DNA from 3 places in the Kitasatospora sp. NPDC001175 genome. Region 3 is predicted to be linked to each of the others. Evidence: riboswitches for the same ligand, from Rfam matches in the RefSeq annotation. Region 3 holds a riboswitch; each other region holds the start of a gene.
The links. A riboswitch is a leader RNA that binds a small molecule or an ion and turns the genes downstream of it on or off. The one in region 3 is predicted to bind magnesium.

Region 1 (9,930 bases), on a different contig from region 3:
CAGCGGGGCGGACCAGGCCGCCGCGAGCGCTCACAGCTTCCACCCGCCGAAGATCAAGCACGTCTGGCTGTTCGTCCTGGAGAACAAGTCGTACGAAGCCTCGTTCACCGGACTCAACCAGAACAGCTATCTCTGGAAGACGCTGCCCCAGTACGGCGAACTGCTGCGCCAGTACTACGGCACCGGGCACTACAGCCTGGACAACTACATCAGCCTGGCCAGCGGGCAGGCCCCGGCACCGGACACCCAGGCCGACTGCCCCCAGTACAAGAACGTCTCCCCGGGCACGCCCGCGGCCGACGGCCAGGTCCACGCGACCTCCGGCTGCGTGTACCCCCGCTCGGTCCAGACGCTGTTCAACCAGCTCGACCAGAAGCAGGTCGGCTGGAAGGCGTACATGCAGGACATGGGCAACACACCGGGCCGCGAGAACCCGTACGGCTGCGGGATCCCGGGCGACCCGTCCGGCAACGGCGTTCCGGACCCGGGCGGCGCCACCGCGCAGGACCAGTACGTGGCGAAGCACAACCCGACCGCCTGGTTCCACTCGGTGATGGACAACCCGAAGGACTGCGCCAGGGTCGCTCCGCTGAACGGCCTGCCGGCCAGCGCGGGCCACCCGGCGGTCAGCGGTCTGGCCCAGGACCTCAAGAGCGAGAAGACGACACCCGCGTTCTCCTGGATCACACCGAACAACTGCTCCGACGCGCACGACTCCACCTGCCAGGGCGACAACGGATCCGGCGATCCGAACAACCACCAGGGCGGCCTGTACGCGTCCGACCTGTTCCTGCAGAAGTGGATCCCCCAGATCATGGCCTCCCCCGCCTTCCAGGACGGCGGCCTGATCGACATCACCTTCGACGAGGCGTTCCCCCCGTACAAGCTGTACGGCAACTCCACCGGTGACTACACCGGCAACAGCGATCCCAAGCTCAACACCCCCACCGACACCGCGCAGTCCGTGGTGGCATGCTGCAACGAACTGCCGGGCCCCAACACCAGCCAGCCCGGCGACCAGGCGTTCGGCCAGGACACCACTCCCGGCGGCGGCATCACCGGCTCGGTCCTGATATCCCGCTACATCAAGCCCGGAACCATCAGTGACCAGCCCTACAACCACTACTCCTGGCTGCGCAGCATGGAGGACCTGTTCCACATCACCCGGGGCGGCGCCGACGGCCACGGGCACCTGGGCTACGCCGGCACCCCCGGTCTGCGCCCCTTCGGCCCGGACGTCTACAACAACCCCAGCGGCCGGGCCATGCAGCCCGCCGCCCTGGGCAGCAACGGCGTCTACTCGGCCACCTCGGGCCAGCCGCAGGACCAACCCGCCGAGATCGCACCGGACTTCACCGGGGCGAGCGCAGCGCAGGACAGCCTGAAGCCGGGAGCCGGCAAGTGAGCAACCGCTCCACCGGCCGTGGCCGCGCCCTCATGGGGCGCGGCCACGGCCGCCGCCGTACCGTGAGCGTTCTGCTGGCGCTGGCCGCGCTCACCGGTGCGGCCGGCTGCTCGGAGAACCAGGACGACGCGAGCCATCTCGGACAGGTGCCGATCCCCAGCGCGCCGGCCTCGCCGATCGTGCCCACCGCGTCCCAGGGGCACGCGCAGCTGGTCGCGATGGGCGACGCCGTGGCACTCGACCTGGGCACCGGCCAGGGCCGGATCACCGCCACCGGCCCCGATCTGGATCTGCCGGCCCCCTCACCGGGGAGCGCTCCGCCCGAGCGATCGAAGGGCACCATCACGGTCCGGCTGCACGCCACCGCCGGCAGTGTCGACCTCGATCCGGCCACCTTCGCCCTGACCGACGAGCTCGGCCACGCCGTGCCGTTCACCGCGGACCGACCGTCGGCAACCGCGAACCCGGCTCAGGACGCGGTCTTCACCCTTTCCGCGGTCTTCGACGCGGGCCACTCGACGTTGAGCTGGTCGTCCGCCGGAAAGCCGCTGGCGACCTGGGACTTCGAGGTCGAGCTCGACTAAGGACGCCGTCGGAATTCGTCCGGTGTCGACACGGTCAGGCAGCGGCCGGGCGCGGTTGGACGCACCCGGCCGACGCCCGTCCTCACTCGTCGGTCTCGCGGCTGATCGCGACCCGCCGGGACGGCTTCTCGATCGGGCCGATCGGCGCCTTCACGGTCAGCACGCCCTTGTCGTAGCTCGCGGTGATGCCCTGCTCCTGGACTCCCTCGGGCAACCGGACACTGCGGGTGAAGGAGCCGTAGCGGAACTCCGTGCGGTGCTTCTCCTTCTGCTCCTCACGGCGTTCGGCGTGGATCGTCAGCACTCCGTTCTCGACCGTGATCTCGATGTTCCTCTCCGGATCGATCCCCGGAAGCTCGGCCTTGACCACGTAGGACCCGCCCTCCTTGGTCTCCTCGACCCGGATGACGTGTTCGTCGGGCATCAGACGCAGCTCGGTGGGGAAGTCCTCGAACAGCTCCGGGAACGGAGGCCACCAGTGCGGACGCCTGTGGAGCAGTTCGCCTGCCATCTCGGCCCTCCTCACTCGTCGGGATTCCTCCTTCCATCCTGCTGCGCGGGTGTGCTCGCTGCGAGGCCCCCGCATTCGGCGGCAGCGGCGGTCACGGAGAGCATCGATCCACCAACATCGCTGGCGGATCGGACGCTTCAGGCAAGGAACACCGTGCGGCCCGCCGCGCCGGGCACCGGAGGGGAGGCCGCGCTGGGCGGCTCACATCTCGGGTTCCCCGTCCTCGACCCGGTACGTCCTGGTCCACGTCTCGCCGCAGCGGCAGTGGAACTGCTCCACCAGCTCGCCGTGCTCGTTCACCCCGACTCCGCCGCCGAGGCGCACATGCACGTGATCACTCATGGTCCACCGCTTCCTGCTTCGTATCGGAACAGATTCCTCCCATGGTCCATGAGCACGGGCCGACACGGAAGGCCGCCGGATACGGATCCCGCTCCGCGAGACCGGTGCCGGACCGTCCGCTACCGGGCCGGGCGCTGCCCGCCTGGCGCACCCCGTCGGCGGGCAGCGCGGACCGCCACCCGAACCCCGGCCGGGACGGCGGCGAGCGCGACCGCCCCGGCCAGCAGCAGGCCGAGGGCACCGAGCAGTATCGACCCCTCCGCCGTACGCGGGTGGAGTCTGGTCCTCGTCATCATCTGGAACTCCCCTCTTGCCTGGCCCTGGTGGGCGGGATCAGCTGTCCGAGTGCGGGCCCGGCGGCGACCGGTCGCCGCCGGGCCCGGGACCGGGCGGGCGGCCCGGCCGGTCGCTGGGCGGCGACGGCCCCCAGGACGGGGTGGTCGAGCGGGCTCGCGGCCAGCCGATCCACGACCTCGGACAGCACGGCGCGCAGGCCACGGCCGGCGGCGGCGTCACGGCGGGCGGCAGCGGAGGCCAGTGCGGCACGGTGGAGCACGGCGAAGACGGACACGTCAACTCACCTTCAGGAAGAGCACGGTGGGCATCCCGGAGATGCCTCGGCCCAGGAATCCGGCAGGCGGCGACCGCAGGCTGCCGAGCCCGCGGTCAACGTGTCGAGCAGACTGACGCGCCGTCAGGACATCTGGGCGGCTAGCGCACACCGAGGAAGGACGAGAACAGGCGGGGGCAACGGCAACTATGGCCGTGACTACCGCATTCCATGTCCCTCGCCTCCTCCCGGCCGGGCGCGGGCCCGCGCCGTGTCGACAGGGCAAGGAGCGGACCGGCCTCGGCGGCCGGTTCACCCCGACTCGTCAGAGCTCTGGCACTTCACGGCGCGATCCGGCCCGCGAGCCGGAAGTCACTTGGGATCAACCCATGGGGCGGGAGGATCCGGCCCCGCCCGGGCGTCTCTCGACAGCTGGGATCGGTGGCCGTGTCCGTGAAGACGCCTCACCGAACGAGGTGCCTCTTCAAACGACGCAGAGCATAGTCCCTCCACCGAGCCAGGTCCGAACCCTTTGCCAGAACTTGACCGCCAACACCCTTGGCGGCACTCGCCCCACCTGCGTACGGGCACTCACCTGCGGCCGACTCCGGGAGTGTCACTCGGGTGACATACCGTCAGCTGCGGTAGAACCGTGGCATGCACCGCTCCCCGACCGCCACCTCCCGGCCCCTCGAGACCTCGCCGGCCACCCGTCGCCCGTCGCTCCCGCCCGGTGCCCGCCGTTCGCGCCGGTCGGCCGCCCTGGTCGCCCTGGCCACCACCTGCGCAACGGCCTGCGCCACCGGCTTCGCCCCACCGGCGGGCGCCGCCGCCCCGGCGGACCAGCTCCTGCAGCGGCAGTTCGCCGCCGCGGCAGCGGAGTTCAAAGTGCCGCAGCGCCTGCTGCTGGCACTGGCCTACCAGCAGACCCGCTGGGAGTCGCACCGGGGGCAGCCGAGCACCACCGGCAACTACGGCCCGCTCGGGCTGACCCAGGTGGACGTGGCTGCCGTGAACGCCGCCGCCGAGCGCGCGCAAGCCGAGACACGGGGGCGCGGTGACGACCGCCCGCTGCCGCAGCGCTCCGCCACCCCTGCCGCTCGGCGACTCGTCGACTCCCCCGCGCTGCACACCCTGGACGCCGCCGCCGAGTTGATCCACCGCCCGGCCGGGCAGCTGCGGAGCGATCCCACGCAGAACCTCCGCGGCGGGGCGGCGCTCCTGGCCCGGTACCAGCGGGACGTCGGCGGACCTCACTCCGCCGACCCGGGTGCCTGGTACGGCGCGGTGGCCAGGTTCGGCGCGGGCAGTGCCACGGGGCCGGAGGGTACGGCGGCCGGCCGGGTGTTCGCGGACCGGGTGTACCGGACCGTACGCACCGGCGCCTCCCGGGCCACCTCCGAGGGTGCGCGGGTGACGCTGCCGGCCGCCCCGGGGCTGGTGGTCACCCGGCCGCCGGGCCAGCCCGTGGCGAGGGCCGAGCGGCAGACGCCCGAGTGCCCGGAGAGCCTCGGGTGCGACTTCGTCCCCGCCGCGTACGCGCTGACCGACCCGAACGACCCGACCTCGTACGGGAATTACAACCCGGCCAACCGCCCCGATGACGGCCAGCAGATCCGCTGGATCGTCATCCACGACACCGAGAGCAACTACGCCGGAGCGCTCGCCGCCTTCCAGGACCCGCGCGAACAGGCCGCCGCGCACTACCTGGTGCGCGCCTCGGACGGGCAGGTCACCCAGTTGGTGCGCACCCGGGACATCGCCTGGCACTCCGGCAACAAGACCGTCAACATGCACAGCGTCGGGATCGAGCACGAGGGCTTCGCGCTTCCGGAGGACCGGCCGACCTGGTACTCGGAGCAGCTGTACCAGTCATCGGCCGAGCTGGTGCGCTATCTGGCCGCGCGCTTCGGCGTCCCGCTGGACCGACAGCACATCATCGGCCACGACGACGTGCCGGGACCGACCCAGGCCGACGTCGCCGGGATGCACTGGGACCCGGGGACGTTCTGGGACTGGGGCCACTACCTGGAGCTGCTGCGGGCACCGATCGGGCCCGGCACCGACGCCCCGCCGAAGGCCGGTGACACCGTCATCATCGCCCCGGCCTTCGACTCCTCCAACCAGCCCCCGGTCAGCGGGGTGCCGAACCGGCCGGAGAACTTCGTCTACCTGCGCACCCGACCGGCCGCCGACGCCCCGCTGATCAACGGCGGCACCACCAGGGCCGACGACTGGAGCGACAAGGCGGTGACCGGGACCGGTTACGTCGTCGCCGACCAGCAGGGCGACTGGACGGCGATCTGGTACGACGGGCAGAAGTGCTGGTTCTCCAATCCGAACGGACGCTCCGCCCGGACCGAACCGGCGGCCACCGACCAGGCGGAGCCCGACGCTACGGCCGGGCGGACGGTACTGACCCCGCGCCCCGGCCTCGCCTCGATCCCGGTGTACGGCCGGGCCTACCCCGAGGCCGCCGCCTACGCCCCCTACCCGGCCATCAAGCCGCTGCCGGTGGTCGCACTGCAGGCGACGGTCCCGGCCGGGCAGGCCTACCTCGCCGCCGACGACACCCCGGAGCCCGGCGACTACTTCTACGACCAGAACATCAACGGCGACGCACCCGACGACCGGACCCTGGTGGTCGGGAAGGACACCTACTACCCGATCCGCTACGACCACCGGCTCGCCTTCCTGAGGTCCTCCGACGTCCAGGCGGTCCGGCAGTGCTCCGGCGGTACCCCGTGAGTTGACGTCCTCGCCCCCGGCGGGTTCGGCCGGGCCGTCGGGACGACGGCGGTGCCGTGCGCACCGGCCCGGCCACCCCGTCAGGGCGCCTGCCGATGACCCTGCCGTCAGCGGCACGGGGAGTCGTACGCCGGCCTCCGCGCGGCTCCCCGTGCGCCGGTCACCCCGCCGTCGCCACCGTCCCCGCGGCCAGGCATTGGCGCAGCTCGGCGGCGCCCAGCAGGGCAACCGCGTGGCCGTCGTGCACCACGACCGCCGCCTCCAGGCCGCACTCGGTGAGTTCGGCCAGCGCGGCCTCGGCGGGCTCCCCGGTTCCGAACCGGGGCAGTGGCGCACCGAGGTGCTCGCCCACCGGGTCGTCGAGAGCCGCCCGGCCGCTCTGGACGGCGGCTGTCAACTCCTCCAGGGTCACCGATCCCGCCAGCTCGAGTGCGGTGGGCCGTCGTTCGGGGCCCGCCGGGCACGGCCCGGCGGGCAGTGCCGTCCGCGCACCGGCCGCGCGCAGTGCCGCCAGGGCGTCGGCGACGCTGGTCCGCCCGTTCAGGTAGGGCAGCTGCTGCTCCCGGGCGGCCGCCGGCACCGCGTCACCGACCCGGGCCGCGGCCGGGTCACCGTCCAGGAAGCCCAGCCGCAGCAGCCAGTCGTCGTCGAAGTACTTGGTGAGGTACTGCCGTCCGGAGTCCGGCAGGATCGCCACCACCACGGCCTCGGGCCCGGCCTCGGCGGCCACCGTGAGGGCCGCGGCCACCGCGGTGCCGGCGGAGCCGCCGACCAGGAGCCCCTGCTCGCGGGCGAGTCGGCGGATCGTCAGGATCGACTGCCGGTCGGTGATCGGTAGGACCCGGTCCACCACCTCGCGGTGGTAGGACTGCGGCCAGACGTCCTCGACGGTCTCCGGGTGCTTCCAGTGCCCGGCCGCTTCGACGAAGTAGGGGCGGCCGTCGCCGCCGGAGTAGACCGAGGAGGCCGGGTCGGCGCCGATCACCTGGACGGTGCCGCCACTGACCTCCTTGAGGTAGCGGCCGGTGCCGCTGATGGTGCCGCCGGTGCCGATGCAGGACACCAGGTGGGTGATCCGGCCTCCGGTCTGCCGCCAGATCTCCGGCCCGGTGCTCAGGTAGTGCGCCTCGGGGTTGGCCGGATTGTCGTACTGTCCGGCGAGCCAGCCGCCCGGTGTCTCCTCCGCGATCCGTGCCGCCGCGTTCATCACGTGTTCGGGGTGCTCGCGCGGCACTCCGGCGGCTTTGAGTACCACCTCGGCCCCGAACGCCCTCACCGCCGCGACCTTCTCACTGCTCGCGCGGTCCGAGAGCACGGCCACCATCCGGTAGCCCCTGGCGGCTGCGACCATCGCCAGCCCGAGACCGGTGTTGCCGGAGCTGGCCTCGACCACCGTGCCGCCGGGTCTCAGCAGCCCGTCGTGTTCGGCCTGCTCGATCATGCGGAGACCGATCCGGTCCTTCACGCTGCCGCCGGCGTTCAGGTACTCCAACTTGCCGTAGACGGCGGCGCTCTGGCCTTCGCCGGAAGTGCGCAGCCGCAACAGCGGTGTGTTGCCGATCAGTTCGGTCACAGACTCGTTGGCTTCCATCTCGGCACAGTAGCGAATCCCCGGGACCTGCAGAACGTGGATCTTCGCCCGTCCGAGTTACCGGTCGCCGGCGCCCTCGCGCCCCTCGCGGCGGACCCAACGCCCCCGGCGGCGGTGCCGCCGCGGCAGGGGGCACACTTGACTCATGACGCCCGATGACCTGAAAGCCGCCTGCCTGGACCTGAACGGGACGGCCGAGACCTTCCCGTTCAACGCCGACACCTCGGTCTTCAAGGTCGGAGGCAGGATGTTCGCCCTCAGCGCGCTCGACGCCGTCCCGCTCTCCGTGAGCCTGAAGTGCGACCCCGATCTCGCGCTGCGGCTGCGCGCCCGGTACCCGGCGATCACCGGCGGCTGGCACCTCAACAAGCGCCACTGGAACACCGTCCGGCTCGACGGCTCCGTCCCCGACCGCCTGGTCCGCGAGATGATCGAGGACTCCTACGACCTGGTGGTCGCGAGCCTTCCGCGCGCCGAACACCTGCGGCTGGACTGGCCCGGCGAGCGGGCCCCCGAAGCGGACGAGCGGGCCCCGAAGGCACACTGACGCCGGTACCGTTCCCCTGGGAACGGTACCGGCGTCGGGAGGAGCAGGCCTCACCTACGGCGGGTGATCTTGCTGCCGAGCCAGACCAGCGGGTCGTACTTGCGGTCGGCGACCCGCTCCTTGAGCGGGATCAGCGCGTTGTCGGTGATCCTGATCCCTTCCGGGCAGACGTCGGTGCAGCACTTGGTGATGTTGCAGTAGCCCAGTCCGTGCACCTCCTGGGCGGCCTTCTGCCGGTCGGCCGTGTCCAGGGGGTGCATGTCCAGCTCGGCGATCCGCATCAGGTAACGCGGGCCGGCGAAGGCGGACTTGTTCTCCTCGTGGTCGCGCACCACATGGCAGGTGTCCTGGCACAGGTAGCACTCGATGCACTTGCGGAACTCCTGGGAGCGGTTCACGTCCTCCTGGCTCATCCGGTACTCGCCGGGCGCCAGCCCCTGCGGTGCGGCGAAGCTCGGGATCTCCCTGGCCTTGGTGTAGTTGAAGGAGACGTCGGTGACCAGGTCCCGGATCACCGGGAAGGCTCGCAGCGGGGTGATGGTGACCGGCTCCCCCGGCGGCAGCGCGGACATCCGGGTCATGCAGAGCAGCCGGGGCCGTCCGTTGATCTCGGCGCTGCACGAACCGCACTTGCCCGCCTTGCAGTTCCAGCGCACCGCGAGGTCCGGGGCCTGGGTGGCCTGCAGGCGGTGCACCAGGTCGAGGACCACCTCGCCCTCGTCCGCCTCGACCTGGTACGTCGCGAAGCCGCCACCCGTCATGTCCCCGCGCCACACCCGGATTTCGGCCTGGTAGGTCACTGCTGCACTCCGTTCAGTTCCTCGGGGGTCAAGTATTTGGCGAGTTCCTCACGGGTGAACAGGGCCAGCAACTCGGCCCGCATCGTCCCGTTCTGCTGCCGGACGACCTCGATGCCGTCGCCGGTGGCGGTGCAGACCAGGTTGACCCTGCGCCACTCACGGTCCATGACCGGGTAGTCCTCCCGGGTGTGGCCGCCCCGGCTCTCCTGGCGCAGCAGTGCGGCCCTGGCGACGCATTCGGAGACCAGCAGCATGTTCCGCAGGTCGAGCGCCAGGTGCCAGCCGGGGTTGAACTGCCGGTGTCCTTCGACCACCAGCCGGCCGGCCCGTTCCTTGAGCTCCTGCAGCCGCTCCAGTGCCTCCCGCATCTCCGCCTGGCGCCGGATGATGCCGACCAGGTCGTTCATGGTCTGCTGGAGCTCCTGGTGCAGGGTGTAGGGGTTCTCCGCCGGCCCGCCGCGCACCCGGGTGTCGTCGAAGGGCGCGACCGCCTCCCGCAGGGCGAGCTCCAGCTCGGCCTCGTCCACGGGCCGGTCCCCGCTCGACTCGGCGGCGTAGCGGGCCGCGTGCCGACCGGCGTGGCAGCCGAACACCAGCAGGTCGGAGAGCGAGTTGCCGCCGAGCCTGTTGGAGCCGTGCATGCCGCCGGCCACCTCGCCCGCCGCGAAGAGCCCCGGCACTCCGGGTGCCGCCGAGGTGTCCGGGTCCACCCGCACCCCGCCCATCACGTAGTGGCAGGTCGGGCCGACCTCCATGGCCTCGCGGGTGATGTCCACGTCCGCCAGTTCCTTGAACTGGTGGTACATCGAGGGCAGTCGGCGGACGATCTCCTCGGCGGACAGCCGGGTGGAG
Region 2 (9,930 bases), on a different contig from region 3:
AGCGGCGGCTGCCTCGGTCGTGTCGGCCTGATCGGCCGGAGCGGGGGTAAGGGTGGACGACATCAGTGGAGACCTTCCGCGATCGGCCCGAGAGCCAGGGCCGGGAAGTAGGTGAGGCCGACGACGATCAGGACGACGCCCGACAGCAGGCCCACGAACAGCGGCTTGTGGGTGGGCAGGGTGCCCGGGGTGGCGGGAACGGGCTGCTGCTGGGCGAGCGAGCCGGCCAGCGCCAGGACGAAGATCATCGGCAGGAAGCGGCCGAACAGCATCGCCAGACCCAGCGCGGTGTCGTACCACTCGGTGTTCACGGTGATACCGCCGAACGCCGAACCGTTGTTGTTGCTGGCCGAGGTGAACGCGTACAGGACCTCGGAGAAGCCGTGCGCACCGGAGTTCAGCATCCCGGCCCGCTCACCCGGCAGCGCCATCGCGACACCGGTGCCGATCAGCACCAGGGCCGGGGTGGTGAGGATGTACAGGGAGGCGAACTTCATCTCCCGCCCGCCGAGCTTCTTGCCCAGGTACTCGGGGGTGCGGCCGACCATCAGGCCGGCGACGAAGACCGCCACGACGGCCAGGATCAGCATGCCGTACAGACCCGAACCGGTACCGCCGGGGGCGATCTCGCCGAGCATCATGTTGAAGATGGTGAGGCCGCCGCCGAACGGGGTGAGCGAGTCGTGCGCCGCGTCGACCGCACCGGTGGAGGTCAGCGTGGTGGAGGCCGCGAACAGGCTGGAGGCCGCGATGCCGAAGCGCTGCTCCTTGCCCTCCATCGCACCGCCGGCCGCCTGCAGCGCGGCACCGCCGTGGTGCTGCTCGGCGAGGGTCATCAGCGCGGCGGAGGCGACCCAGAACAGGCCCATCACCGCGACGATCGCGTAGCCCTGGCGGTTGTCGCCGACCATCTTGCCGAAGGTGCGCGGCAGGGCGAAGGAGATCACCAGCAGCAGGAAGATCTCCAGCCAGTTGGTGAAGCCGTTGGGGTTCTCGAAGGGGTGCGCGGAGTTGGCGTTGAAGAAGCCGCCGCCGTTGGTGCCCAGTTCCTTGATGACCTCCTGGGATGCCACCGGGCCGCCCGGGATCGACTGGGTGTCGCCGCCGAGGGTGGCGATGTCGTGGAAGCCGTGGAAGTTCTGGATCACGCCGTTCGCCGCCAGGACCACGGCGAAGACGATCGAGAGCGGCAGCAGCAGGCGCAGCGAGATCCGGGTGAGGTCCACCCAGAAGTTGCCGACGCGGTCGGTCTTGCTGCGGGTGAAGCCCCGGATCAGCGCGGCCACGATGGCGATGCCGACGGCGGCCGAGACGAAGTTCTGCACCGCCAGACCGGCCATCTGCACGACGTGGCCCATGGTGGACTCGCCGCCGTAGGACTGCCAGTTGGTGTTGGTGACGAAGGAGACGGCGGTGTTGAACGCCGTGTGCGGCTCGACCGCCTTGTCGCCCAGGCTCAGCAGGAGCTTGTCCTGGATCCGCTGGAGCAGGTAGAGGAAGAGCACCGAGACGGCGGAGAACGCCAGCACCGAACGCAGGTAGACCGGCCAGCGCTGGTCGGCGTCGCCGTCCACGCCGATCACGCGGTAGAGGCCGCGTTCGACTCTGAGGTGCTTGGCGGTGGTGAGGAGCTTGGCGATGTAGTCGCCAAGGGGGCGGTAGCACAAGGCCAGGGCGCCGACCAGGGCGATGGCCTGCAACCAGCCCGCGAGCGTAGAACTCATGTCAGAACTTCTCCGGGTAGATCAGCGCCACGACGAGGTAGCCGACCAGCGCGACGGCGACGACGAGACCTGCGATGTTCTCGGCACTCACAGCCTCTCCACCCCCTTCGCGATCAGGGCCAGGACGACGAACACGGCAACCGTGACGCCGACGTAGATGAGATCGGGCATGGGTTCCACCAAAGTGGTTCAGGGATTGAGGTCGCAGGCGCCCCGGAAGCCCCTCACGACGCCGGCGGGAGGCCGGCACCAGGAGCAAACCAGCCACCGAGCGCCGTTTGCGCGCCCCTGACGCCGTCCATACGGGCGTATCGAAAACATTGACGCAGCCTTGATGCGTGCTTCACACACCTGAGACCTGACCTTGGCCGGACCGTGCCGCAACGCGCTCCGGGAACGGCGAAGGCCCCGGGAGACGGCCCGTCCGCGCTGTTCGAGGCGGGGACGGACGGCCTCCCGGGGCCGGGTGGAATGACCGAGAGCGGAGCGAGGACCTACCGCGGTGGCGGCCTGCTGACCGAACCTACTGATCGGGCCTACTGATTGGGACGGCGGCCGTGGTTCGCCCTCTTCTTCTTACGGGCCTTCTGCTTCCGGGCGCGCTTGGACATGCCAGTTCCCCTTCCGGCGTTCTGCAACGGGAGATGGCGAACGCGCGACGGCATTCCGCGATGATGGAGGCTTCCTGACGCGCCGTCAGGCATGGCGGACTCTCAGACGCCGCTCACCAACCGGTCGGCGAGCCCGGACAGCCGGCGACGGGAGCGTTCCTCGTGCGCGGCCAGGGCGGTCGGTGCGACGCCACCGCCCTCGTGGTACTCACCGTCCACCAACTCTACCTCCGGCAGGCAGAGTCGGACCACCGCGGCCGTGCCCTCCGCCGGCGGGTGCGCCCACCCGCCCGTACAGGGGCGGCAGGGCGGTGGCGCACAGCCCAGGGTCGAGGCCGATCACCGTGATCCACTGCCCTCGGGGACCATGCCGCCCCGCGCGTACGGCGGTGCGCAGGGTGACTGAACCAGGGCGGGCCCCGGCCACAGCACCGGGAGCCCGCCCACGGCGCGACCGGAGCGGACTTCGCGGGGAGGAAGCGCTACCGGACCGCGGCGAAGACCGCGACTGCAGCCTCCGCCCGCGGATGCGGCGGGCGGTCGTGGTGGCGCGTCGAGCAGGTCATACCCGCATTCAAGTCGACCTCGGATCGTCCGGGCAAGGACGGTTCGCCCCCTCTGACGCATCCCTGACGGCTCCTTGACGCCCCTTCAGCCCCTGTTGCGCCCGGTTGCGCGGGGACGCCCGCGACCGGTGGCAGGCCTGTCACGCCCTGTGTGCCGTGGCCCGGTGGGCGGCGGTGTCGGCGAGGAGGTGGGCCAGATCGGCGGGGAGGTCGAGGTGGTGGGCGATCCAGGCGGCATCGTGGCCGTGGCTGGCCAGCACCCAGGCTGTCTGCAGCCGGTTCTGCCCGGGATCGGCCGAGGCCGGGAGCAGGCGGGCGACCTCCTCGGACGGGTAGCCCTCCAGAGCGTCCTCGCCGTACCACTGGCCACCCGGCGGCGGGACGGGCCAGGTGGGGCGGCCGGCCCTTCGGGCGGCCGAGCGCCGGCCGCGCAGCACCGCCGCGACCAGCACGAACGGGATGACCCAGGCCCCGAGCAGCAGGGTGCCGATCAGCGGCCGGGCGTGGCTCGGGACCAGACCGAGCACGATCACCTCGACCAGCAGCAGGGCGAGTGCGCACAGCACCGCCGCCCCCTCCCGTGTACGGGGGTGGAGGTACCGGATGTGCGGGCGGTTGCCTCGGGGCGGCGTGGCCCGGGAGCTGATGAGCGGCCTCATGGGAGTGCCTCCGCATTCAAGTCTCGCACCGGTCCCCGGTCCCCGGTCACCAGCGGTACGGGCCGGAACCGCCGCCCGGGACCGGCGACCCCGGCGAGGGGATCGGGCGAGGGGGTTCAGGCGAGGGCTTCCTCGTCCGCGCCGGCGCTGCCGCCCTCCAGGTGCCAGTGCAGGTCGCGCACGGCGGGTTCGAGCGAGAGCCGGGAGACGACCTGTTCCAGGGCGGAGGTGACGTCGCCCGTGACCGCCACGGTCGCCCGTACCGCGGTGACCTCGCCGTGCTCACGGTGGGCACGCAGCGCGATCGGCGCCAGCCCCGAGGCCGCGAAGGCCTGTAGCAGCAGCGCGCGGATCTGCGTCTCCGCCTTCCGCTCGCACTCCAGGTGGACGGTGGCGCGCACGGTGGTGTCGGGGTCGGTCCCGGCGAGCGGCGCCCGGTCGAGCAGCCGGCCCGCCGGACGCAGCACCAGGTGCACCCCGAGCACGGCCAGCGACCCGAGGACCGCCAGGTCGTACCGCCCGGAGGCGGCGAGCACGCCGACGGCGGCCGAACACCACAGGGTGGCGGCCGTGTTGAGTCCGCGCACCCCCGCGCCGTCGCGCAGGATGACGCCACCGCCGAGGAAGCCGATGCCGGAGACGACGTAGGAGGCGACCCTGGTCGGGCTGCCGCTGTCGCCGACGGCCTCGCTGTACAGCACGAACAGGGTCGCACCGGCGGCGACCAGCGCATTGGTGCGCAGGCCCGCCATCCGAGCCCGCCACTGGCGTTCGACGCCGATGAGCGCGCCGCAGGCGACACCTGTGGCCAGCCGGAGAACGAAGTCGGTCATGGCCAGGGTGTGCATCGATGACACCTCCTCATCGGCTAATGAACGCAGTTGACTAAGCGTCAGGCCGCCACGACCGCCAGACTCGGGTCGTACTTGTACCCGACCTGGCGGACGGTGGCGATGCTGGCGCGGTGGCCCGGACCGAGCTTGCGGCGCAGCCGGGCGATGTGGGTGCTGATGGTGCGCGTGTCGCCGTTGTCGGGCCGCTCCCAGACGGCTTCCATCAGCTGGCCGCGCGAGTGCACCCGCAGCGGGTTCGCCACCAGGTGCGCGAGGAGTTCGAACTCCAGGTAGGTCAGCTCCAGGCAGCGCCCTTCGACGGTGGCGGTCCGGAGCGCCTGGTCGACCACCAGCGGGGAGTGCGCGGGCTGCCCGTGGGCGGCGGGCGGCGCGGGTTGGTGGCGTGTGGTGTGGTGGTCCGAGAAGATGACGTTCAGCCGTGGGTAGCGCACGACCATGTCGGCCTCCTTGGCGGTACGAGTACGGGTTCGGATCGAAGCTCGGCCCCGGGGCGGTCGGCGGACGGCTCAGCCGGCCGGACGCCGGGTGGCCTCCAGGCGCGGCCGGCCGTCACCGCCGGGGTCAGCGGGAGAGGGCCACCTCGATGAGCTTCACGACGACCAGGATCATCGCGACCAGCAGGTAGGTGCGCAGCGCGCCCATGCCGATCTTGTACGCGGTGGAGACCTTCGGCTTGGCCAGGGTCTCCAGCGGGGGCATCCGCCAGTTCTCGCGCCCGGTGCGGTCGATCTCATCCTCCTTGGTGGCGGTGCGCCGGCGGGTGAAGGAGTACCCGGCGGCCAGCACCCCGAGGACACCGCAGCCGGCCATGATGTCGAGGATCGCCCCGGAGCTGATGTCCGGCCACAGGACGGAGGCGGTCAGGATGACGGACAGGGTGACCAGGACGCCGATCACGGCGGAGGTGAAGGCGTTGGTCCTGGGACCGTTCACCCAGGGGCCCAGGGCCTCCTTGTCGTTGCACAGCAGCAGCAGGAAGACCGAGGCGGAGGGCAGCAGCACACCGGCCAGGACCTGGACGCCCTGGGTGAGCAGGCCCAGCGTGCCGTCGCTCGCGACCAGGACGATGACGGCGGCGGCCGCGACCAGACCCGCGTAGACGGCGTAGAAGCCCTTGGCGCCGCCGACCCCGCGGTGCAGCGAGTGCTTGATGCCGAAGACGTCGCCGATGGCGTAGGCCGTGGAGAGGGAGACCGCGAAGGCGCCGATGATCGAGGCGTCCAGCAGGGCGATCGCGAACAGCACGGCGACCAGCTTGCCCGCGTGCTCCTCCAGTCCCTTGGCCACGCCCGCCGCGTCGGTGAACTGGCCGGCGCCGTCGGTGCCGGCGAACGCGGCGGCGGTGAAGCCCATCATCGCCGCGGCGCCGACGACCACGATGACGATGCCGATCCACAGGTCGACCTTCTCGTACTTCATGAAGCGCGGGGTGATCCGCTTGTCGATGACGTACGACTGCTGGAAGAAGAGCTGCCAGGGGGCGACCGTGGTGCCGACGATACTGATGATCAGCAGCATCACGGTGGCCAACTCGCCACCGCCGCCCGGCATGCCGGGGACGAAGAAGTCGTGCGCCATCTGCGAGGTCTTCGGGTGGACCATGAAGTAGATCGGCACCAGCAGCAGCGAGCCGACGCACAGCGCGACCGCGATCCGCTCGAAGCGGCGGAACGACCCGGTGAAGGCGGAGGCGATGATGACCGCGGCGGCCAGGACCACCGAGGCGACCTTCGGCAGGCCGAGGTAGCCCGCCGCCAGCGTGACCCCGATGAACTCCGTCACCAACGTCAGCGCGTTGAGCAGGAAAAGATCGATCACGCTGAACGCGCCCCAGAACCTGCCGAAGCGCTCGAGGATGAGGCGGGCATGGCCGACACCGGTGACCGCACCCAGCCTGAGCACCATCTCCTGGTTGACGTAGAGCACGGGAACCAGCAGCAGCAGGGTCCACAGCAGGTGGGTGCCGTAGTTCTGGCCGGCGCTGCCGTAGGTGGAGAACGCTCCGGCGTCGTTGTCGCCGACCATCACGATCAGGCCGGGGCCGACGATCGCCAGCAGCGTCTTGAGCTTGGCGGAGAGGCCCTGCCGCGGCGCGGTGTCGCTGAGGCTGATGGTGCCCAGGGCGCCCTGGATGTCGCCGATGTGGGCGTCGTCGAGGACCGCGGCGCGCGGCGCCGGGATCGTCGGTGGGGTCATGGTGGTGTCGGTCATGGCGAACCTCCCTTGCCCCCCGGTTCAGGGGGAGAGTTCGGGCGGCGCGCAGCAGCAATCCCCGCCACCAGGGCATACCGCGGCAGCCCATGGCGAAATAACGCCATGAGGTCATAAGGAAATGAGGGCATGGCGCCGCACTGAGCCGACGGTATGTCAGAAATTCTCGTGGAGGGGGTTGTTACCGCGTGCCGATGGAGAACGAGGACATGCGGTTATGGGCCCGTTTATGGCCCGGACTACTGCAACTCGAATCCATGTCTCTCGCCTCCTTCCGGCCGGGACGCAGCGGTGCGTCGTATCGACACGGCAAGGAGCGGACCAGCCTCAGCGGCCGGCTCACCCCAACTCGTCAGAGCTTTGGCACTCCACGGCGTGATCCGGCCCGCAGGTCGGAAGCCACTTGGGATCAACCCTTAGGTCGGGAGGATCTGTCCTGATCCGGAGCGTCTCTCGACGGTTGGGATCAGTGGCCTGTGTCCGTGAAGACGCCTCACCGAACGAGGTGCCTTTTCAAACCTCGTCAAGCGTAGACCCACCGGAAGGGCGCGCCGAACACATTTACCGAATTTTGACCGTTCCTCTCGGTCCGAACGGGAACCCCGGTGCCACCCCGCGCAACTCCGGTATCAATGAGCCGATTTACCGCCCGCTCCGAGATCGGGATTCGGCGCGCCGGCCCCTCGAACCGCCGTGCAGGGCGGCCTGCCAGAGCACCGCGGGTGTGAAGAGCCCGCTCGGCGGTGCGGTCAGCGAGAGGGCGTCGATGAAGGCGCCCTGTGCGGCCCGGTGGCTCAGGGCGGCACTCAACACCCGGTCCATATAGGCGTGCTGGAGCTTCAGCAGCGGATTCCTGCGGCCGCCGACGGTGGTTTCGTAGCGCAGGTCCTCCGAGGAGGCCATCTGCCAGGCCGCCCCCGCCTCGCGGGACACCGCGCGCTGGATCCTCCGGGAGTCCACCGGGAGTGCGACACCTGTTCTTCCTGCCGCGCCCGGCCCGCGTGCCGGACGGGCGCCGGCCGGGAGCAGTTCGCGCAGCACCAGCGCGGACCGGGCCGCCACGGACATGCCCTGCCCGTAGATCGGATTGAAGGTGCAGGCCGCGTCACCGACCACGAGCAGCCCCTCGGGGAGGTCGGCCAGGCGCTCGTAGTGCCGCCGCCGGCTGGGCGGCGGACGGAAGCCGTGGATCGGGGCTACCGGCTCCAGTCCCCGGACCACCTCGTAGAACTCCGGGACGCTCAACTCCCGTGCGAAGGAGAGGAATCCATCGGGATCGGTGGGCGGGGTGAAGCCGCGCATCCCGCCGACCGTCACCATCCAGCGATCACCCTCCACCGGGACCAGGATCCCGAACCGGGGATTGCGGCCGGGCCTGGGCTGCAGGTACATCGCACGGCCGCCAGCCAGGTCCGCCCCGGCCCGGCGGAACAGCCCGGTGCAGTAGCCGACACCGCCGTCCACCACGCTCTCCTCCGGTGCGCCGAGCCCGAGTTCGGTCAGCCAGTGCGGGGCCCGGGAGGTCCGGCCGGTGGCGTCGACCACCACCTCAGCGGGCAGCACCGACTCGGTGCGGTCGCGGGTTCCGCGCTCACGGCAGCGGATTCCGGCGATCCGCGTTCCGGCGACGGCGAGTCCGACCGCCTCGACGCCATCCCGCGCCTCGACGCCCGGGTGGAGGAGGACCTGGTGACGCAGCGCCCAGTCGATCAACGGGCGGGTGAAGCTCACGATGGTGTGCCGGGGCGAGAAGGAGTCCAGCCAGCCGGCCGGCGTGAGCCAGCGGATGTCGGTGGCCAGGCCGAAGCGCTGCGCGCCCTCACCGGTGAGCAGCTCGGTCGTGCCCGGCAGCAGCCGCTCGATGGCGTACAGGCCGGCCGGCATCAGCAGGTGCGCCTGCCGGGCCTGCGGGACTCCCCCGGCGAACTCGGCCTTGCCCGGCCGACGGTCGCGCTCCACCACGGTCACCCGCCAGCCCGCCTCGGCGAGGACCCAGGCGTGCAGCAGTCCGGCCAGGCTGCCTCCCAGCACAGCGGCTCTGCCAACCGGTAGCGGCATCTCGATTCCCCCTTCGGCCGGCGGAGCTCACGGCGTCGAGCCCCACGCTGTTCAGCGGGTGGTGCGGTGCGGATCGCGCGGCGCGAGCGGTGCAAGCGGCGCCCGCGCACGGCGGGGTGGTGCAGTGCGCGGCGGCGCGGCTCGGCGTGCGGTGGTACTGGACGGCGGACGTACGGCGTGAGTGGGCGCGCAGCGCACGCGGGGAGCGTACGAGCACGAACCGGATGCATTCTGCCCACCCGGGCCGGGCCGCTAACCACCCCCTCGCACTGAAATGACGGTACATCGACAAATATTTGAGGAAATATCCCCACTTGGCTATCGGGGTCGTCGCCGAGGGGCCGGCGACCGCCGACCCGCCCGACCGTGCGAGGTTCCGCCGTGCGCGCTCCGCCCCACGGGCCTGGCGCCCGCGAGGCGGAGGCGCCCGACCCGCCCCCCGGGGGGGCGGGTCGACCTCGGCCTACGTCCTTGACGGACGGGTCAGTTGGAGAAGTCCTGGGTGAGCCAGACGGTTCCACTGGCATCCCGGTAGACGGCGATGCCGATGTGGGTGAACTCGCTGCTGAGGATGTTCTTGCGGTGGCCGTCGTCCGGCGGCGTCTCGTTCAGCATGTCCTGGGTCAGACTGACCGCCATTGCGGCGATGTCCTGGGCCGAGGTGGAGACCCCGTTGCCGTAGCCTATGTTCTCCCCGACGGCGTTCCACTGGACGCCCGCGGCCGTCACCCGTGCACCCAACTCGGCCTCGCCCGGGCACTGGTGGGACATGCCGCAGCCGCCGGCCATCGTCTGGTTGTGGGCCTCGGAGCTGCTGGTCAGCCCTGCCGTGATGGTGTAGGCCGGCAGACCCTGGGCGGCCCGCGCCTGGTTGATCAGGCCGAGCACCTGCTGCACGGCGTCCGAGCTCGAACCGGTCTGCGCGGCCGGGGTGGTGGCCGCGGGGGCGGGGGCGTGCGTGGCCGGGGCGGACGGAGAGGCGGCCGGGGACGACGGCGCGGACGTGTGCGACGCCGGGGCCGAAGTCGGAGCGGAGGGCCGCACGGAGTGGGAGCCCTGGGACTCGCCGCCTGGGCGCGCGGTCGCGGATTCCGAGGCGTGGGAGGCCGGGGCGGACGGCGACGGCGAGGCGTGCGAGGCTTCGGCCGAGGCCGGAGCGGAGGGCCGCGCGGCGTGCGGGCCGGCCTGGTGGTGGTGCTGATCGGAGTCGTTCTGGTGCCGGTACTGGTGGTGCTCCTGCCACCCGG
Region 3 (9,930 bases):
CACGGCAGTTACGACTCGGCCACGCCTGTTGAAGCCGGAACGACACCGAAAATCGATCTCGGGAATGAGCGCCGTGGTCCCGTCACCTGTGGGGACGGGCTGACGGGGAGCGGATGGGCGTGAGTGTCCGATGGGCAGGGTTGACTTTCCCTCGATCGATCACACGTGCTGGCAGCCTGGCCGATCGCCAGGGGAGAGCGATGGAGGTTTCCGAATGCGGGAAGATGTCATGACGGCCGGGACCGAGTTGCGGGTCTACCCTGAGCCCGCGGACGTGTTCGTTTCCGACCAGGTCGAACTGGCAGAGCACTTGCACCCGTTGATCTCGATCGATCTCGCCGGGGTGGACCCGGCCTGGCACGGCTGGATCCACCTGGTCAGCCCGCTGGAACCGGCGAGCGGCTACCTCGGCGACCACACCGAGGCCTTCCACTCGCCCCTGCAGAAGACCAACTGGCTCGGGTTCTCGATCGAGGACGACCGCTACCGCTTGCTCGGCGACCGGCGCTACTTCGTGCAAGCGACGACCCGCGAGGAGCTGCCCGACCCCTGGCCCGGGTTCCGTGCGGAACTCGACGGGCACTGCGAGTCCGAGGGACGCAGCTACCTGGCGCACCGGGACGCCTTCCGTCGTGAGGGCGTCCTGCTCATGCGTCATGACAACGGGTCCCTGCGGTCCGTTGGGCCCAACGCCATGGCACTGTTGGAGCAACTCGGCGGCGATGCGGACCCTCACGGGAACTGGGTCCGGCCCGAGCTGTTCCACATCGAGTACGACGACGACAGCGCATGGCCGGTCAGTCCGTCCGGGAACCCGTTCCGCTTCGTGGCGTCGGTGCCGGGCTGGCACTACCGCGGAACGGGCGCTGATTCAATCCTGTTGTTCTTCGAGCCCGTCGAGCGGCTCGCAGTGTTGACCTTCGACTGGAGCTGAGGCGCTGCCCAGGGCGTGGGGAGCCACTGGCGGAGCCGCTTTCGGCCGCTGGTGCGCGCGCAGCGTGCGGGTCCGGGAGTCGGCGTGGTGGTGCGGAGGGGCGTCGTCGGTGCCGCTGACACTGCGGGTGCCGATTCATTCATCCGCGAAGTCCGGGCGGCAGCGGCAGGTCGGTACTCGTGGAGTGTGCCGCCGGGTCGATCTCGTCGGCGAACCTCCAGCCCTGTTCGCCGCCGCCGTCACGGCCTCCGGGCAGTGAGCGTTCCAGTCGGTGGGCAGGGTGGCGGAACCGAAGCGCGCACGTATGCCGGTCGACTACTCGGTTCTGCTGGCAGGGCATGACGCGGCGGCAGCGGCGGCGCGGAGTCCCGGAGCGGGGCTGGACAGGACCGGTACGGCGGTCGTGGTCCGATTCGCGGCCCCTGCCATGGATGCCTGGGCGAGGACGATGACGTCCGCGCCGTCCACGGCCTCGACGGCGGCAGCGATCGCGGTCAGATAGCCGGCCTGGTCACCTCGTTCGAACTGGTCCCAAGCGCCGTCGACCACGACGGCCGTCACCGTGACCGACCGGTCGGATCGAGCGGCCTCCTCATCGATGAGGGCGACTGTCGGGACCACGGTGTCGGCCACTGCGGCGATCACGACGATGTGTGTGGTGGTCCGGTCCCCGCCGGGTGCAACGGCGACGGCGGCTGCCGCCATCGGACGGTCGACGCGCAACACGGGCACTCCCAACGCCGCGGCACGGGTTTCCGCGACGCCGCCGATCGTCGAGCAGGTGCACAACACCGCAGCGGCCCCGTCGGCGACCGTGGAGGCGAGCGCATTGTCGATGTCCCCCGCAACGGCGTCGGGCCCGTCGGTCCGGGCCCTCGTCAGCAACTCCTCGGACACGATGTGCCGCAAGGGCAAGCCGGGGTGGTCGCGGTCGCGAAGCGCGTCGAAGACCGGGACGTGGACGGACGATGTGTGGAGCAGCGCCAGCATGTGCGCGATGCTATCGGCCGTGGTCGGGGCCCCGTCGCCGGGAGGTGAACCGGGACGGGTCAGCTGGAACCAGTAGGGCTCGGTCACCAGGCGGTCTGTGCCGGCGGGACGATGCTCAGCCGACTCCGAACCAGCCGAGGACGGTCTGGACGAGCAGGATGGTGGACATGGCGGCCACGCCGATGACCACGGTGGTGGCCGCGATGCGGTACCTGGGGCTGTTGGCCGCCTCGCCCAGGACGGAGCGGCGGTTGGTGAGGACCAGGAGGTAGACGAGCACGACCGGGCTGATCAGGCCCTGCAGGACCTGGGTGCCGATCAGCAGCTGGATCACATCGACGGGGGTGAGAGCGACGATCGCGCCGAGGGCGATCTGGGCGGTGAACAGCCCGAGGAACAGGGGGGCGTCGCGGAAGCGGCGGGAGACGGAGCGTTCGACGCCGGCGGCCTCGCCGACGGCGTAGCTGGCGGAGAGCGGAACGACGGCGCCGGCCAGCGCGGAGGCGCCGATCAGTCCGAACGCGAACAGCAGCTCGGCGCTCGGCCCGGCGACCGGCTTGAGGGCTTCAGCGGCCTGGGCGGCGGACTCCAGGGGGCCGGTGCCGCCGATCGCGGCAGCGGTGGCGATGATGATGGTCAGGCTGATCAGGCAGGCGAACACCGCGCCGAGGACGGCGTCGGCCCGGATCAGCTTGTAGTCGGCGGGCTTGGCTCCGCGGTCGACGACACCGGCGGCGGCGTAGAACTGCATGTAGGGGCTGACGGTGGTGCCGATCAGGGCGACGGCCAGCAGGATGAAGTCCTTGCTGGGCTCGATGTGCGGCACGACGAGGTGCTCGCCGACCTGCCCCCAGTTCGGGTGACCGAGGACCATGGCGACCGGGTAGGCGAAGAAGGCCAGCGACATGACCAGGAAGATGCGCTCGGCCCACTTGTACGAGCCGAACAGCACCAGGGACCACAACAGGACGGCGGAGGGCGGGATGACCGCCCACTTGGGAACGCCGAGGAGCTCGAACGCCGCGCCGATCCCGGCGAACTCGCTGACGACCAGGCCGGTGTTGGCCAGCAGCAGGCAGAAGACGGCGAGCGCGGTCAGACGGAGGCTGAACTGCTCGCGGATCAGCGCGCCCAGACCCTTGCCGGTGTGGGCGCCGAGCCGGACCGCCATCTCCTGCACCATCACCAGGGCGACGGTGACCAGCACCATGAAGAACAGCGTCCCGTAGGTGAACTGGGAGCCCGCCGAGGCGTAGGTGGCGATGCCGGCGGCGTCGTTCCCGGCGTTCGCGGCCACCAGGCCGGGGCCGGCGACCATCGCGACGGCGGCCAGACGGCGCAGCCCTCTGCGGCGGGAAGGCGCTGCGACGGCGGGCGGCGCGGTGGCTGCCGCGGTGACGGTGTCGAGGTCGCGGGTCACTTGAGAAGCCTCCGGAAGTGCAGGCGCCCGCGCTCGGGCAGCAGGGCGTCGAGGATGTCGTCGGCCAGGATCCGGCCAAGTGGGTGCGCGTCCTGGTCGACGACGAGCAGGGAGGTGGCGCGGGCGGCGACAAGGTGGTCGGCGGCCTCGGCCAGGCGGGTGTCGGGCCGCACGGTGACCGGCGGGCCGAACTGGGCGAGCCAGGCCACCAGGTCCGCGACCACCGCGGTGTCCTCGGCCACCGCCAGGTCGAACAGCGGGATGTCGCCGATCAGGCGGTCATCGTCGTCCAGCACGGCGACTGCGTCGACCTCGGTGCGGTGCTCGGCCTGCGCGGCCAGTTCCGCGCGCACATCGGCGATCGTCTGCGAGGGACGGGCGGTGACCAGCAGGGTGGTCATCGCGCCGCCGGCGGTGCCCTCGCGGTGGGTGAGCAGGGTGCGCAGCTCGGCAGCCTCGGGGGCGGGCATGCGTGCCAACAGGGTCTCGCGCTCGCCGGGGAGCAGGTCGCGCAGGGCGTCCGCGGCCTCGTCCGGCTCCATCTCGTCCACCAGCCGGGCGGCGTGCTCGGGCGGCGCTTCGCGGAGCAGGTTCTCCAGCTCGGCCGGTTCCATCTCCTCCAGCGCGTCCGCGGCATGCTCCGGCTCCAGCCAGTCCAGCAGCTGCTGCCGTTCGTGTCGGCCGAGGTCCTCGAGGATGTCGGCGAGGTCGGCCGGACGCATGCGGTGCAGCGCGGAACGCGACGCGCGCAGCCGCACCTCGGCGGGCCCGTGCATGGCCTGCTCGCCGAACGGGGCGACGGACTGCCAGTCCAGGACGCGTTCCGGGGTGGGGCGGATCTGCCAGCGGCGGGGGCCGATGCGGCGCAGCAGGGTGGAGAGGGAGACGTCCACCCCGACCAGGACGGTGCGGTCGGCCAGCGGCGCCAGGTACAGATCGGCGGCGCGGGTGACCTGGATGCCGTCGATGTCGACGAGCTGATGGTCCATCACGTCTCGGGCGAGCAGCACCTCGCCGGGGCGGCGGGTGAAGTCACGCAGGTCCACGCGGGCGGTGCGCAGTCGCGCCTGCCCGGAGAGGACCCTGTCGATCGCGTCGGCGGCGATGAAGGCGCGTCGCCGCCCGATGCGGATGATCAGGCCGGTGACCGGCGGATAGGGCTCGGGTCCGTAGAGGCGGGCGACCACGTCGACGATGCGCCCCACCTCCTGGCCGGCCTGGTTGGCGACCGGACCGCCGATCAGCCCGGCCAGGGACACCAGCGACGTGCGGACGGCTCGTGAGGCGGTGGAGCGGCGCTCGGCGTCGACCGTGCGACCGCGCAGACGGGCCGTAGCGGACATGAACAGAGTGGTGGCAGCCACGATGAACACCCCCTTGCCTCGGTGTGACGAGGCATCAGGAGGCCCAAGGGTGCACCGCCGCCTCCTGGCCGCCGTAACGGCGCCGCACGCACGGCGGCACATCCCACCCGGACGTGAACCGGGCGGAGATGCCGTCGTGAACGGGACGGATCAGGGGAGGGGGGACCGCTTTGGGCCGCGGAAGAATGACGAGGACGACATGGGAAGGGGCCTACTATGGCCCGGACTACTGTCCATCTCGCCTCCTTCCGTTCCCGGCCGCGACCCGACGTCACGGCGGCGCGTCAAGGAGAAGCCGGTACAAGTACCCGGCGCACCCCGACTCTTCAGAGTTCCGGCACTTAACGGCGTGTCCCCGCGAGATGCGGAGAAGCCACTTGGGGGCAACCCTTGAGCCGGGCACAGACCTGCCCTGATCCGGAGTGTCTCTCGACCGATGGGATCAGTGGTCTGTGTCCGTGAAGACGCCTCACCGAACGAGGTGCCTGTTAAAACCTCCATAAGGATAGGCGCCCACCAGCCCCGCAGCCCAATCCTTGACCGGACCTTGACCCCTGGGCCGGGTGCGTTCGGGGGACCCGTGGGACATCCCGCGTCCGATGACGCGCGGGTTGGCGCGCAACCGTCGTACGGGCAAGAGTAGTTCAGCGGTCTCGCGCAGGCTCTGGGTTCGGGCCCGGGCGATTCGGGAGGGGGGAAGCGCCGCCTGGGCGGTGACGTGGCGGCGGGCGAAGTGCAGGGTGCGCACGGAAGAAGGATGGTCAAGATCGCGCCCGAGTTGCCGGGCGGTGGAACGAGGCCACGTCGAGGATCCGCGCAAACACGAAACGGACCAGCCGCGCGACCTGGTCCTCGGTGATCCGCTCCCACTCGGCGGTGGGAAGCCCCGTGGTGATGATGTCAGCGACCGGAGTGGTACGTCTCGCTGATGGCGGTTGTGGGTCGGGAATCCCATGTGGCTGTTCAGGGTGGGCGGACTGAGATACTCGGGCCGTGGATGCTGGGGTGATGGGGAGCGGTCCCACCCCGGCCGCCGCGGGCATGGAGAACCCGGCCGGCGCTGTCGGTGCGTCCGCGTACTGTGGTGCCAGCCGGAAACGGGGTGACCGGCGGGGAGGAGGGGAGCCGTTGCGCAGGGTGCCGCCGGAGATGTTCCGGTTCACGACGGGGGACAGGGCCGAGCTCTACGGCGCGATCCTGCAGGCGTTCGGTGCGGCCAACGAACGGCTGGAGACGGCACTCGGGCTGGACGAGGTCCGCACCCGCCTGCGGTCGGTGGGCTGGCTCGACGCCATCCACGACGACGACCTGCAGGACGCCCTGCGCCAGCTGCGCGCCTGGGAGCTGCTCGACGTCGTCCAGAACCACGCGGAGAACTACCGCACGGCCGAGGAGTACGAGCGCCGGAACCTCCAGTACTCGCTGACCCGGCGCGGCGAGGCCGCACTCGCCGGGGTGGAGCACGCCCTGTCCGTGCTCGCCGCGACGGGCGCGCTCCAGACCGCCGTGCTGGAGGCCGTCACCGATCGGCTCGACGAGCTGTACGTGCTGCTCGGCGACCCGGCGTCGTCGGACCGGCGGATCTTCACCACCCTGCAGGAACTGGAGGGCCACCTGGAGGCGCTGCTGGCGAACACCAAGGCGTTCAACGGCGAGCTGCAACGCCTGCTGCGCGCCGAGGGCGCGGACCTGGCGACCTTCCGCGAGGTCAAGGCCGCGACGGTGGCCTACCTCCAGGAGTTCCTCCTCAACCTCGACCAGCGCGGGCAGGCGGTGGCCGCGGCCGTGCAGCGGGTCGAGCAGCGCGGCGTGAGCCTGCTGCACGAACGAGCGCTTCACGGTGCCGAGTTGCCGCCGCTCGCCGACGGCGATCCCGCGCCGGACTGGCTTGAGCGGCGCCGGGCGCGCTGGGAGGGTCTGCAGGCCTGGTTCCTACCGGCAGACGGCTCGCGACCCCGCGTGGAGCAGCTGCACGACGTGGCGCGGCGCGCCATCGTGACGCTCCTTCAGGTCCTCGACCGGATCACCGAGTCGCGTCGGCGGTCCTCCAGCGTCGCGCAGGACTTCCGCGAACTGGCTCGCTGGTTCGCCGCCGCGCCCACCGAGGAGGACCTGCACCGCCTGTGGTCGGCCGCCTTCGGCCTCGGACCGGCTCGCCACGCCCACCTCGCCCATCCTGACCCCGAGTTGGTGCCCTCCTCGTACGGCTGGGCCGAAGCCCCTCCGGTCAGGGTGTCCGCCCTGCTGCGCACCAGCGGACGCACCGAGCGGTTCACCCGTACGGGCAAGGTGCGCGACATCGGCGGGATCAAGGCGGCCCGCGCGGAGCGGGCCCGGAAGGAGCGGGCCGAACTCGAAGCGGCCTGGGACGTCCTGGGCACGGACGGCCCTGTCCGGCTCTCGGGCTTCGGCATGCTCGACCACGCCGTCTTCGAGCGGCTGCTCGATCTCCTCGGCAGGGCGCTGGCAGTACGGCCGGACGGCAGCGGTGCGCGCCGGGCGGTCACCTTGGACGGCCGCGTCGAGATCGTCCTGCGACCAGTCCCCGACGGTGGGCGAGCCGTCCTGCGGACGTCTCACGGACGGCTGGAGGGACCTGACTACCTGGTGGAGATCCGCAGCCCCGGCAGCAGCCGGGCGTGGGTTCGAGAGGAGAGCGGATGAGTACCCTCGCCAACCAGCTGGTCCTGGCCGAGCGGGAGGACGTCGCCCGAGGCATCAGACTGCTCCTCGGCCGACCGCTGATCACCGAGCGCGGCGACCCGTCCGGCTTCGAGCTGATCCGCCGCAGGCAGGACCCGCTGACGAAGTGGTTCGACTACCACTGCGGCTGGCAGCTGGTGCTGGAGCCGCGCCTGGGGTACGCGCGGCTGCTCAAGATCCGGACCGTCCTCGACGCTTCCCGCCCCGCCCGCCGACTGCGCTCGGGCAAGGCGCCGTTCGACCGCCGCCGCTACACCCTGCTGTGTGTCGTCGCGGCCGAGCTGCTGCCGATCCCGGTGACGACCGTCGGTCTGCTCGCCGACCGCATCGTCCAGGCCTGCGCCACCGACGAGGCACTGCCGCCTTTCGATACGGCGAGCAAGCCCGAACGCATGGCCTTCGTGGACGTCATCAAGCTACTGGAGTCCCACGGCGCGCTACTCACCGTGGACGGCGTCACGGACAGCTTCGTCGATTCGGCGGACGCCAAGGTGCTCTACCGGGTGGACGCCACGGTGCTGATGCGCCTGCTCGCCGCACCCGTCGGGCCGTCCCGGCTGGCCGTACCGGCCGAAGAGGTACCTCTGCGCTTCGAGGAACTCCTGCGGGAGACGGTGCGGGAGCAGCGGTACGGCGGTGCCGACGCATCCGAGGCGCAGCGAAACCTCCGACTGCGGCACTCGGTACTGCGCCGGCTGTTCGACGACCCGGTGCTCCACCACGACGAGCTCTCCGCCGACGAACTGGCCTACCTCACCTCCCCGACGGGCCGTCAGATCGTCCGACGCGCGGCCGAGCAGGGCGGCTTCCTGCTGGAGGAGCGCGCCGACGGCCTGCTGCTCGTCGACCCGGACGGGATCGCCACGGACAGCCGGTTCCCCGACGACTCCGCCAGTGCCCGCGTCGCCGCCCTGCTCCTGCTGGAACCGTTGACGGCTGCTCCGGGCGGGCTGACGCCGGAACAGCTCACTGCCGAGGCGCACGACCTGCTGCGCCGCTTCCCGCAGTGGGCGAAGAGCTACCAGTCGGAGGACGGAGCCCAGCGGCTGACTGCCGACGCCATCCGCGTCCTGACCGACTTCGGTCTGGCCCGCCGAGTCGGCGACCGTACGGTCCCCCGGCCTGCGGCCTTCCGCTATCGCGCCACCGCTGCCGACAGCCCCGCATCATGACCAGGGAGGATCCCTTCTGATGACCGTGACGGAACTCCCGCCGCCGTCCGCATCCCGAACCGTGGACGCCGGCCCGGCGCGGTGGCAGCCGACCAGGGCCGGCATCCTCAACGTCTGGCGCTACTACGACGAGACCTTCACCTTCCACCAGGGCCGCCTGCTGCTGAGGGGCCAGAACGGCACCGGCAAGTCCAAGGCGCTCGAGGTGCTGCTGCCGTTCCTGCTCGACGCCAGCCTGCGCCCCAACCGGCTGTCCACCTTCGGCGGCTCCGAGCGCACCATGCACTGGAACCTGATGGGTGAGGGTGCGTCAGGCAGGACCCGGGTCGGCTACGTCTGGCTGGAGTTCGTCCACACCCGCGACGGTCATCCCGTCTGGTTCAGCTGCGGCGCCAGGCTCCAGGCCAGCGTGCACACCAGCGGTGTCACCGCCGACTTCTTCACCACCACCGCACGGATCGACCGCCCCGGCGGCCTCGCCCTGGTCAACGACGCCGGCCAGCCGCTCACCCGCGCCGCCCTGGCCGAGGCCCTGCGGGGCCAGGGCGAGCTCCACGCATCGTCGGCCGACTATCGCAGCGCGGTCCGGACCACGCTCTTCCCCGGCCTGAGCGAGCAGCGGTACGACGCCCTGATCACCGCTCTGCTCCAGCTCCGCACCCCGAAGCTCTCCGAGCGTCTGGACCCGTCGCTGCTCTCCTCGCTGCTCTCCCGGGCGCTGCCCCCGCTCGGCCAGGGCGAGATCACCGAACTCGCCGAAGGCTTCGAACGCCTGGACCGCCAGCGCGAGCACCTGAAGACCCTGGACGAGGAGGTCGCCGCAGCCACCGCCCTGGCCGCCCAGCAGCGCGGCTATGCCCAGCGCGTCCTGCGCGCCGCGGCGGGCGCGCAGATCTCCGCGACCACAGAGATGGACAACCTCACCCGCATCGCCCGCACGAGCGAGGAGGAGCACGCCGAAGCCCTGCGCGAGCGCGAGCGGAGCACCCTGGGGAAGGCAGAGCTCGAACACACGGCGCAGGAGATCGAGGGCGCCATCGAGGGGCTGCTCGACTCGGAGGTCTACCGGCAGGGCCAGGAACTCGACCAGCTCCGCCGCCGCAGCGACCACGCCGGCCAGACCGCCGACCGCCTGCGTGCCGCCGCCGACCGCAAGATCGGCACGGCCGGCGAGGACGCCGGCCGTGCCGATGAGGCCCGGCTGCGCTCCGAGCGGCGCGCCGAGCACACCCGCGCGGCCCGGGAGGACACCAGGGGCGCGGCGCGGCGTGCGGCCATGGAGTCCCTCTGCACCGAGGTGCAGGCCATGCTCGACAATGCGCCGAGCCCAGCCGCGGACGCGGGGGA

Region 1: linked by a shared signal. The riboswitch ahead of ACWDAK_RS23640 (hypothetical protein) and the one ahead of ACWDAK_RS20550 (magnesium transporter MgtE N-terminal domain-containing protein) in region 3 are both predicted to bind magnesium.
Region 2: linked by a shared signal. The riboswitch ahead of ACWDAK_RS37370 (NRAMP family divalent metal transporter) and the one ahead of ACWDAK_RS20550 (magnesium transporter MgtE N-terminal domain-containing protein) in region 3 are both predicted to bind magnesium.

Annotation. Positions count from the first base shown of each region.
Region 1 covers NZ_JBSFJU010000034.1:57,390-67,319, forward strand. Annotated here, with positions in the region: gene ACWDAK_RS23615 (alkaline phosphatase family protein) at 1-1,405, shown strand, start outside; gene ACWDAK_RS23620 (hypothetical protein) at 1,402-1,989, shown strand; gene ACWDAK_RS23625 (Hsp20/alpha crystallin family protein) at 2,072-2,500, opposite strand; gene ACWDAK_RS23630 (hypothetical protein) at 2,702-2,842, opposite strand; gene ACWDAK_RS23635 (hypothetical protein) at 2,962-3,135, opposite strand; gene ACWDAK_RS23640 (hypothetical protein) at 3,135-3,413, opposite strand; M-box (ykoK) riboswitch at 3,702-3,875, opposite strand; gene ACWDAK_RS23645 (N-acetylmuramoyl-L-alanine amidase) at 4,050-6,140, shown strand; gene ACWDAK_RS23650 (pyridoxal-phosphate dependent enzyme) at 6,301-7,731, opposite strand; gene ACWDAK_RS23655 (MmcQ/YjbR family DNA-binding protein) at 7,877-8,278, shown strand; gene ACWDAK_RS23660 (succinate dehydrogenase/fumarate reductase iron-sulfur subunit) at 8,329-9,078, opposite strand; gene ACWDAK_RS23665 (fumarate reductase/succinate dehydrogenase flavoprotein subunit) at 9,075-9,930, opposite strand, start outside.
Region 2 covers NZ_JBSFJU010000100.1:1,563-11,492, forward strand. Annotated here, with positions in the region: partial or broken gene kdpB (potassium-transporting ATPase subunit KdpB) at 1-63, opposite strand, end outside; gene kdpA (potassium-transporting ATPase subunit KdpA) at 63-1,724, opposite strand; gene kdpF (K(+)-transporting ATPase subunit F) at 1,726-1,815, opposite strand; gene ACWDAK_RS37350 (50S ribosomal protein bL37) at 2,261-2,428, opposite strand; gene ACWDAK_RS37355 (hypothetical protein) at 3,042-3,560, opposite strand; gene ACWDAK_RS37360 (MgtC/SapB family protein) at 3,677-4,408, opposite strand; gene ACWDAK_RS37365 (winged helix-turn-helix domain-containing protein) at 4,453-4,851, opposite strand; gene ACWDAK_RS37370 (NRAMP family divalent metal transporter) at 4,976-6,625, opposite strand; M-box (ykoK) riboswitch at 6,962-7,137, opposite strand; gene ACWDAK_RS37375 (NAD(P)/FAD-dependent oxidoreductase) at 7,268-8,683, opposite strand; gene ACWDAK_RS37380 (CAP domain-containing protein) at 9,167-9,930, opposite strand, start outside.
Region 3 covers NZ_JBSFJU010000027.1:18,417-28,346, reverse strand. Annotated here, with positions in the region: gene ACWDAK_RS20565 (hypothetical protein) at 215-934, shown strand; gene ACWDAK_RS20560 (arylsulfatase) at 1,250-1,924, opposite strand; gene ACWDAK_RS20555 (NRAMP family divalent metal transporter) at 2,040-3,344, opposite strand; gene ACWDAK_RS20550 (magnesium transporter MgtE N-terminal domain-containing protein) at 3,341-4,708, opposite strand; M-box (ykoK) riboswitch at 5,019-5,196, opposite strand; gene ACWDAK_RS20545 (TIGR02677 family protein) at 5,837-7,372, shown strand; gene ACWDAK_RS20540 (TIGR02678 family protein) at 7,369-8,583, shown strand; gene ACWDAK_RS20535 (TIGR02680 family protein) at 8,603-9,930, shown strand, end outside.